Microbulbifer sp. GL-2: one gene and its partners. The protein of the gene in region 1 interacts with the protein of each later gene in a pairwise test. Links are inferred from orthologs where the notes say so. Each region holds a gene or a part of one and is shown on either strand. Other genes may lie near its edges. The genes, in order: GL2_RS00550, secB and lysA.

Region 1 (3,138 bases):
CGGAGATACAGCACGCGTTCCCGGTTTCCCTGACCAGTACCCGTACAAGCCCACCCGAGGGGCTGTATTTGATGGCATTGCGTAGAATGTTCTCCAGTGCTGCGGTGAGGGAACTGCCGCGTGTGGCGATCAGCAATTCTTCGCCATTAGTGCTCACGTCGAAGCTCAGGTCTTTCTCCTCTGCTTCACTGTGCAGGTCATCCATTAGTGCTGAGAGCAGGCTATTCAGCTCGACAACATCATCTAATGGCCGTTGCTCCTGGCTGCTGATCGGCAGGGATAGTACATCGGCAATAATATCTTCCAGGTAATCTGCAGCTTTGCCAATCTTGTCGAGCTCAGTATCGAGTCCCGCCACCTGCTTTTGGCGAGCGATGGCCAGAGCCACCTGGAGCCGCGCCAGTGGCGAACGCAGCTCATGGGAAACATCCTTGATCAGGCGGCGCTGTTCAGACATGGACCCCTGTAGCTGGGCGGTCATGGAGTCAAAATCCAGTGACAGGTCGGTCAGTTCATCATTGCGGGTACGTAAACTCGGGGCTACGCGATAGTCCAGCTCACCGGCGGCGACCCGCTTGGTGGCAGCCCGCAACTGTTCCAGGGGGCGACTCAGGTAACTGGCTAGCCAGTAACAGGCGATTCCGGAGGCGACCATGGAAAGCAACAGCATGGGCCAGAAGTTGCGCCACAGAAAGCGCAGCAGAAGCCCCTCCTTGCTGTCCCCGGCGACCAGGGCTATACGCAGCGGGTCGCCGGTCCGCAGTGGGAGGAAGAAGCCCACCGTGGGTTTGTTGTCCACCAGCATGTGCGCTTCGCGATTGCGGTAATCCAGGCTGTTGATCAGTGGTTCCATACCGGCGGGGACAGGGCGACCCAGCAGGTCATTGCCCAGGTGGTCCACTGCGTAGACTCTCCGCTTTACCTTTTTCGGAGCCCGTTCCAGCCAGTGCTGGAACTGCTCGGGGCCGTGGCGGCGGGCAATACGCATATTGCGCATCACTTCGCGGAACAGTGCAGGTCCCTCCCAGCGCTCCTCCTGACGGGGGTCGCCGAACTCGCCAAAGTGGGTAATGTAAATGGCGGCGACCACCATAACCATGGCGGTGATCCATGCGCCAAAAAACATTTTCCAGAAGAGGCTGCGCATTTCAGATATTACCTATTGCTTGCCCTGGGTGAGCATGTAACCGGCGCCACGGATATTGATAATCAGGTCGCGACTGGCCCCCTTATCGGCAAGCTTCTTGCGGATATTGCTGACGTGTACGTCGATTGAGCGGTCATAGGGCATTAATTTGCGCCCCAGTGCACTCTCAGTCAGGATCTCTTTAGCCACAACATCTCCGGCCTGTTGTACCAGTACTTTAAGAACAGAAAACTCGGCCCCAGTGAGGGATAGGGCCTGATCTGCCCAATAGGCTTGGTGCTCAGCTGGCAGAAGGCGCAGTTGCCCACTGTTGAGGCTATCGTCACTTTCCTCTGCCTCGACCCGGCCGCGGCGCAGTATCGCTCGCAGGCGTGCTGCAAGCTCGCGCGGATTGCAGGGTTTGGGCAAGTAGTCGTCGGCCCCCATCTCCAGGCCCACAATCCGGTCCACGGTATCGCCCTTTGCAGTGAGCATGATGACGGGAAGGGAGCGGCTTGTGGGGGATGCCTCCTCACGCAGTTTGCGCAGAACATCAAAACCATTGTGTACCGGCAGCATCACATCCAGCACCAGGGCATCAAAATTTTGGCTCTGCGCCAGCTCCAGCCCGCGGCCACCATCGTTGGCCGCAGTTACTTCAAACCCCTCGCCGGTGAGGAACTCCCTCAGCAGGTCGGTCAGTTCTGTGTCGTCGTCGATCAGAAGGATTCGGCTCATGGCGTTCTCTCAGTAGCTGTGGGGCCATTATATGCAAAGCACTGGCGCTAGTTATCTCGTCTTCATGGGCTTTTTACCGTTCTTAACAATTGTTTACTGCGGTTTGCCCCTGTTTACACAGGCCACACTTACTATGAAGTCATTGAATACAAACGAGAGGACGAAATGATGAAGAACTGGAAGCTGGCGGTAAGTAGTTTGGCCTTGGCGGGTGTTTTGGCCTTCCCTGCTGCAACAATGGCCTACGGTGGAGGCGAGGGGCACCACAAGCGCGGTTTTGAGCATATAGCCCGTGAGTTGCAGTTGACCGAAGGGCAGAAGGCCCAGTTAAAAGCCAACCGAGATGGCACCCGAGAGGCGAGAAAGGCCCAGCGTGAACAGACGAACGAACTGCGCAAGCGGATCCACGCTGCCATTGAGTCCGGTGCTGATCAAGCTACAGTGGATCAACTTGGCGCTGAACTGGGCAAACTGAAGGTTCAACAGATGCAAAATCACTATCAGATGCGCCAGCAATTTGAGGCGATTCTCACCGAAGAGCAGAAAGCCAAGTTTGAAGAACTGAAGGCTGAACGTAAAGAACATCGTATGAAGTGGCGTAAAGACCGCCTTGAGCGCAGATCTTCAGAGTCCTGACCTCAGCTATTGGCAGCTTGTGCGATCCGCCGGGTGCACCCTTCCCCAGAGGCCCGGTAGGTTCATAACCCCTTGCCCCCTTCATCGGGGGCTTTTTTCTGTCCTTCCCCCCAACTTCTCCAGGTCAGCTTGCTGCATCCATCCATTGCTGGGAGAATACGCCGCCCCGCAAATAGGTATCTAGTGTGGCCCGGTAAGGGCGGAGAGGAATGACTGTGAGCAAAATCGGCTTGTTTTATGGCAGTGACGAAGGCAACACCGAATCCATAGCCCTGCGCATTCGCGCCCGTCTGGGGGAGGATAGTGTCAATCTGTTTGATATTGCCGATGTCACTCAGCTGGATATCGCCAACTACGAACAACTGATTTTCGGTATTCCCACCTGGGACTTCGGTCAGATCCAGTCCGACTGGGAGGAATTCTGGGAGGATGTACAGGAAATTGACTTCAGCGGCAGGACGGTTGCGCTGTTCGGCCTGGGTGATCAATTCGGTTACGGTGATTATTTTCTCGATGCCATGGGCATGTTGCACGATGTGATTGTCGGGCGGGGGGCAACAATTATCGGTTTGTGGTCCACTGAAGGCTATGAATTTGAGGCCTCCAAGGCGGAAATTGAGGGCGAGGGCAAGTTTATG
Region 2 (2,886 bases), 1.6 Mb from region 1 along the record:
CAGCTCTTCATCGATCAGCTGGCGTCCTGTGAGAGCACCCTCACGGGTTACCAGCACTTCATAGGCGGCATCCGCCATGATCGCCGGCTTGCGGCTCTGCTCAAACATCTCGCGATTCCCAACCGCAAACTCAATTGCCGCGGTAGCCACCAGCGTACGCGGCCAAAGGGTATTCACGCTAACTCCGGTCTCACGCAATTCCTCCGCCAGCCCCAGGCTCAGGATGGTCATACCGAACTTGGACAGAGCGTAAGGTGCAAAAGGCCCCAGCCACTTGGGCTGTAAGTTCAGCGGGGGGCACAGGCTGAGAATATGAGCGTTATCCGATTTTTTCAGGTAGGGAATTGCCAGGTGAGCCGTTAGGTACACCGCACGGCTATTGATATTCTGCATCAGGTCATAGCGTTTGGGCGGGGTGGACTCCACATTGGTCAGGTTGATCGCACCGGCGTTGTTGATCACCGCATCAATACCACCAAACTTGTCTGCAGCCTGTGCCATCGCTTCCTGCACCCGCTGCTCATCGCGCACATCTACCTGTAAGGGCAACGCCTGGCCACCGGCGCCCTCCACTTCTTGCGCCACCGAGAAGATAGTGCCAGGCAGCTTGGGATGAGGCTCCGCCGATTTGGCAGCAATGACAATATTAGCGCCATCCGCTGCGCATTTGAGGGCTATGGCGCGGCCGATACCGCGACTGGCACCGGTAATAAAGATGGTCTTGTCTTTAAGCGCCCCTGTGTTTTCGGTCAGGGTTACAAACTCTTCACTCATTTTTCTCAGCCTCCGGGGCAATAACTGCCGGACTGTAAATTTCCTTGAAGATCACAGGCATGCGTTTCGGCCTGCCACTGGACAGCTCGATGCACACCAACCGCCACTGGGCACGCAGTACCAATGCCCCATCGGCGGCGCGAAAGACTTGAAAGTGGCGGGTCATATTCAGGCGCCCATCTACTTCTGTCAGCCAGGTGCCGAATAGCAGTTCATCCCCCTCTCTCGCCGCCAGTATATAGTCATACTCTCCATGGCGAATGGCCATTCCGCGGTCCAGGTCCTGGTAATTCCTGACACCTAGTCCCAATTCAGCACTGTGGGCCCAGGCCGTGGCTTCACACCACTGCACATACTCAGCGTTATTGGCGTGGCGCAGGCCATCCACATGTTGCGCACCAACAGTCACCTTACGGATAAAGGGGGTCGGTAAATCCCACTGCATAGGCAATTCCCGGCTGGATTTTGAGAGCTAATAGAAACAGATTTCTGCTGATTCGCCCAGGGGTTCCAAATCGCAGGTATAAAAAAAGGCCCCCTCGGGGGCCTTTTTGCCAGCAAGACGGGACTATGCGTCCGCTTTGGCCTGTGCGCCTTCAGTCTGCTGTTGCGCCTGGTTCAGGGCCTGTGCAAACAGCGCATCGAAGTTCACCGGCGGCAGCATCAGGGCCGGGAAAGAGCCCTTCACAACAGCGTTGTCGATCACTTCGCGAGCATACGGGAACAGGATCTGCGGGCAAGCGGTGTTCAGAGCCTGAGCCAGCTGCTGACCTTCCAGGCCTTTGATACCGAACAAACCGGCTTGTTTAACTTCTACCAGGAAAGCGGTGTCTTCTTCCAGCTTAACGGTGATAGTCAGGGTCAGCGCAACCTCATACAGGTCTTCATCAACCTTGGCGGTTTTGGTGTTCAGTTCCTGATTAACCTGAGGCTTCCATTGCTTCTTGAAAACCTCAACACCCATGGGGGTCTCGAAGGAGAGGTCCTTCAGGTAGATACGCTGCATCGCGAATTGTACTTGTGGAGCCTCTGCGTTCGCCGCGCCGTTTAATTCTTCAGCCATGTTACAGCCTGTTCTTTATAAAAGTTTATTGATGCCTTCCGTGAGAAAGACTCCCTGTATGAGCCTTTTGATTGGGGCCTGTAAATACCGTTTCAAGGCCCGGAACGGATAAATAGCAAAAATCTGCTGCCGCGTGTGGCCCGCGACGACAACCTTTCTCAACCCGCGGATTTAAGCAGCTTATCCAACTTGCCGGCGCGCTCCTGCGCCATTAACTCATCGCAACCGCCCACATGAAATTCGCCAACCCAAATCTGCGGTACTGTACGGCGACCAGCCTTGGCCGCCATCTGCTCGCGCAACTGTGGTTTGTTGTCCACTGCGATTTCGCGATACTTCACGCCCTTGCTGTCGAGCAGCTGCTTGGCGCGAATACAGTAGGGACAGAAACGGGTGGTGTAGATGACTACATCCTGCATAACAAAACTCCGCCTAACGCCATCAATACGGCCTGCCGGCCTAGCCTTTACCCTTGACCAAAGGCAGGTTCTGGTTGGTCCACTCGCTCATACCACCCTGCAGGCGGCGCACCTGGAAACCTTTTTGCTTCAGCTGGCGACCCACCGGCCCTGCGTGCTGACCCATTTTGTCAGCAACAATTAATACCTTGTCCTTAAACGGCTCCAGCTCAGCGATGCGTTCGATTACCTCCCCATGGGGGATATGCAAGGCATCGACAATATGCCCGGCGGTAAACTCACTGCGATCGCGTATATCGAGCACCCTGGCCCCATCGCTGTTAATCAGCCGGGTCACTTCATGCATGGATACCGGCACGCCAGCCTTATAGCGCTCGCTCAAAACCAGCGCATAGAGCAAAGCTACGAGCAGGCCGACCAGCAGCCATTGCTCACTCAAAAAGACGAAAAAATCCACTCCGCCCCCAAAATCCTTAGTGGTTATCGTTACAGCGCAGCTGCGCCAAAGCTGGCGGGAGTATACACGATTGTGGCGAATTTCTAACCAGCAATATGGTACTCCCATCACTCGTGCAGTGGCTTAGCAGAACAGTGCGTATCCTCATCGACGTGGTTAAACGATGGCCGAAC
Region 3 (3,150 bases), 1.2 Mb from region 1 along the record:
GTGAATTGTCAGGTTGCCACCGGGCAGGCGGACCTCCACCTGATCATCCACCAGCCCGCGTTGGTGCGCATAGACCATAGCGGCACAGGCACCAGTGCCACAGGCACGGGTCTCGCCCACCCCCCGCTCAAACACGCGCAGCTGTGCTTCGTTGCGGGAGTTAATTTGCAGGAAGCCTACATTGACCTTTTGTGGAAAGCGCGGATGAGTTTCGATCAGCGGACCCAGCTGGTTCACGGGAGCCTCTTGGACATCCTCTACCAGCAGTACCGCATGGGGGTTGCCCATGGATAAGGCGCCGATAGTAAATGTCTCATCGCGAACATCAATGGGATAGCTTTCGGCGCAGCGATCGGCGTTAAAGGGAATCAGTTCCGGTTCCAGCACTGGGGCGCCCATATCCACGCTGACCTGGTCGCTATCCATGACTTTGAGTTGCAGCATGCCCCCAGCAGTCTCCACTTTCAGGCGTTTCTTGCCGGTAAGGCGGCGTTCGCGCACAAAGCGTGCAAAGCACCGGGCGCCATTGCCGCAGTTTTCCACTTCGCTGCCATCGGCGTTGAAAATCCGATAGCGGAAATCTGCGTCAGGGTCGCGAGGTGACTCCACAAGCAGAACCTGGTCACAACCAATGCCCAGGCAGCGATCGGCAATTCGGCGAATCTTATCGGGGGACAGTTTGACCCTCTGGCTGATGCCGTCGAGCATCACAAAGTCGTTGCCAAGCCCATGCATCTTGCTGAATTTAATGCGCATTCCATTTCTCTAGTGATTCTCTGTATCTGACCGATATTGGCGTCTCTCTGGCCCACACGGGCTGCCTGCGAGTAGCGGCACCAAAGTTGTTATTTTGACATCTATTTCGCCACAAAGAGTCAGACTTTTTCCGGTACTGGCGTTTCTCCCTTTACCAGGTCACTGAAGGTTTCTCGCGTTCGTACCAGATAGGTGTTGTCACCGTCGACCAGAACTTCTGCTGCGCGAGGGCGGCTATTGTAATTGGAGCTCATGGTGAATCCGTAAGCGCCGGCAGAAAGCATGGCCAGCAGCTGTCCCTGCCGTAGAGCGAGGGCGCGGTTCTTACCGAGGAAATCGCCGGTTTCGCATACTGGCCCGACGATGTCCCACATGGCATCTTCACCGTGATCGGGGGTCACTGGCACTATATCCTGCCAGGCCTGATAAAGGGCTGGACGCAGGTTATCATTCATGGCCGCATCGACAATGGCGAAATTGTGCTCCTCGGTGCGCTTGAGGTAATCAATACGGGTCAGCAGTAAGCCACCGTTGGCCGCAATGGAGCGCCCCGGCTCCAATATCAGGCCGAGATTGCGCTCGCCGATACGCCCGATCACCGCCTGCAGGTAATCCGCTACAGGTGGTGGTTCCTCTCCCCGGTAGCGCACACCCAAGCCACCTCCCAGGTCCAGGTGCTCCAACTGTATGCCCTTACTGGAGAGGTCGTCCACCAGCATCAGTAGGCGCTCCAGGGCATCGAGAAAGGGGGCTACTTCGGTAAGCTGTGAGCCGATATGGCAATCCACTCCGATCACTTTCAAGTGCGGGGAGTTGGCCGCATGCATATAGACATCTAATGCACGGTCGATTGCGACGCCGAACTTGTTTTCCTTGAGGCCGGTGGAAATATAGGGGTGGGTTTGAGCGTCGACATCCGGATTTACCCGCAGGGAGACAGGTGCGATGGTTTCGCACTCGGCGGCAACCTGTTCCAGACGCTGCATTTCCGCCTCGGATTCGACATTGAAGCAATGCACCCCGACTTCCAGCGCACGGCGCATTTCATTGGCAGTTTTGCCGACGCCGGAAAATACTACCCGAGAGGGATCGCCACCGGCCAATAAAACCCGTTCCAGCTCGCCGCCCGAGACAATATCAAAGCCGGCTCCCAGCTGAGCCAGCAGAGACAGTATGCCAAGGTTGCTGTTGGCCTTTACCGCATAACAGATCAGGCCAGGATGGTTGCCGAGGGCATCCGCATAGGCCCGGTATTGACGCTCGAAGTGAGAGCGGCTGTATACATAGGTGGGAGTACCAAAACGTTCGGCGATCTGTTCCAGGGAGACTTCTTCAGCCCACAGGCTGCCTTCACGATAACTGAATTCACTCATTTTTCAGTTTCTTGCTCTTCTGGGAATTCCTCGTACAGGGGCTCTTCTACTGAAGGTTCAACCACTGCTTCATCTGCTGGCTCAATGGCAGGCCCGCTGGGTTCTACCGCAGTACTGCTAGTGGGCACTGTGGTGGGTGGGCCGCTGGTGATACTCGGCGCAGGTTCAGCCGGTGCTTGGGGCAGGTATAGCGGGCCCTTCTGGCCACAGCCAGTTGTTAGGGCAGAGGCGCCTAACAGGGCGAGGAAGGGGAAAAGCAATTTTTTCGGCATGGGTGACATCCTGCACTCGGGCTTTCGAAGCGGTGTTCCGCAAAAGCCTGATAGTATAGCGGCCGAATAAATTCATCACAGTAGACGGTAACAGAAGTAACAAAAGATGAGCCAAACGGAATACGAAGCGGCCATTGAGCAGAGCCTGATGGCGATTGAGGATGCCCTGGACGAGTGTGACTGGGATATTGATTATGAGCGCAGCGGGTCGGTTTTGACCCTTACTTTGGAGGACAACGGGAGCCAGGTGATCCTCTCGCGCCAGTCGGCCAATCGAGAGTTGTGGGTGGCGGCTAAATCTGGCGGTTACCACCTGGCCTTCCAAAGCCCCGGCTGGAAGTGTGGGACTACCGGGGAGGACCTGCCCACTCTGCTTGATCGCGTGCTGAGTGAGCAGCAGGGTGAAGCAGTCAGTTTAGAGATTGACCAGTAATAATTGTGGTTGGGCCTCTTGGCTGTTTGAAATTTTGCCTCGGGAAAATATCACGATGAACTTTTCGTACATCAAAAAATAACAGCGATATAGCTCTGGAATGCCCGTTGGAACCCCGATACTGCGGAATTGAAGTGATTATCCGATTTCCAGCTATTATTTTTTTCGAATAGTAGTTACACAGCAAACTTGAGCTTCGTAATGATATCGAATAGCCGTGAGTAACCGCGGGCTGGGATTTTAGCGGGGTGGCAAAGCAGGTTAGAGCTTTAAAAAGAAAGCCCGGGGGAGGGGTTTCCCGCGAGCTTTACTTTTT

The links.
Region 2: the proteins of GL2_RS00550 (region 1) and secB interact in binary tests that used the Escherichia coli proteins (3 or more experiments, as listed by UniProt). The link is inferred for Microbulbifer sp. GL-2 from one-to-one orthologs.
Region 3: the proteins of GL2_RS00550 (region 1) and lysA interact in binary tests that used the Escherichia coli proteins (3 or more experiments, as listed by UniProt). The link is inferred for Microbulbifer sp. GL-2 from one-to-one orthologs.

Annotation. Positions count from the first base shown.
Region 1 is NZ_AP019807.1:119,856-122,993, reverse strand. What follows is about bases 13-2,994. They hold GL2_RS00550 (response regulator transcription factor), read right to left. Parts: upstream 1,865-2,994; coding sequence 1,160-1,864; downstream 13-1,159. Other genes in these bases: GL2_RS00540 (flavodoxin), read left to right, coding at 2,716-2,994; GL2_RS00545 (Spy/CpxP family protein refolding chaperone), read left to right, coding at 2,030-2,500; GL2_RS00555 (ATP-binding protein), read right to left, coding at 13-1,147. In the rest of the region: more of GL2_RS00555, read right to left, coding at 1-12; more of GL2_RS00540, read left to right, coding at 2,995-3,138. UniProt on the Escherichia coli protein: Response regulator member of the two-component regulatory system CpxA/CpxR which responds to envelope stress response by activating expression of downstream genes including cpxP, degP, dsbA and ppiA.
Region 2 is NZ_AP019807.1:1,758,762-1,761,647, reverse strand. The notes cover bases 91-2,820. They hold secB (protein-export chaperone SecB), read right to left. Parts: upstream 1,838-2,820; coding sequence 1,343-1,837; downstream 91-1,342. Other genes in these bases: GL2_RS07700 (rhodanese-like domain-containing protein), read right to left, coding at 2,297-2,713; grxC (glutaredoxin 3), read right to left, coding at 1,996-2,256; GL2_RS07715 (thioesterase family protein), read right to left, coding at 767-1,219; GL2_RS07720 (NAD(P)-dependent oxidoreductase), read right to left, coding at 91-774. In the rest of the region: more of GL2_RS07720, read right to left, coding at 1-90. UniProt on the Escherichia coli protein: One of the proteins required for the normal export of some preproteins out of the cell cytoplasm. It is a molecular chaperone that binds to a subset of precursor proteins, maintaining them in a translocation-competent state.
Region 3 is NZ_AP019807.1:1,330,452-1,333,601, reverse strand. The notes cover bases 3-2,996. They hold lysA (diaminopimelate decarboxylase), read right to left. Parts: upstream 2,130-2,996; coding sequence 876-2,129; downstream 3-875. Other genes in these bases: cyaY (iron donor protein CyaY), read left to right, coding at 2,508-2,834; GL2_RS05715 (lipoprotein), read right to left, coding at 2,126-2,401; dapF (diaminopimelate epimerase), read right to left, coding at 3-756. In the rest of the region: more of dapF, read right to left, coding at 1-2. UniProt on the Escherichia coli protein: Specifically catalyzes the decarboxylation of meso-diaminopimelate (meso-DAP) to L-lysine. Is not active against the DD- or LL-isomers of diaminopimelate.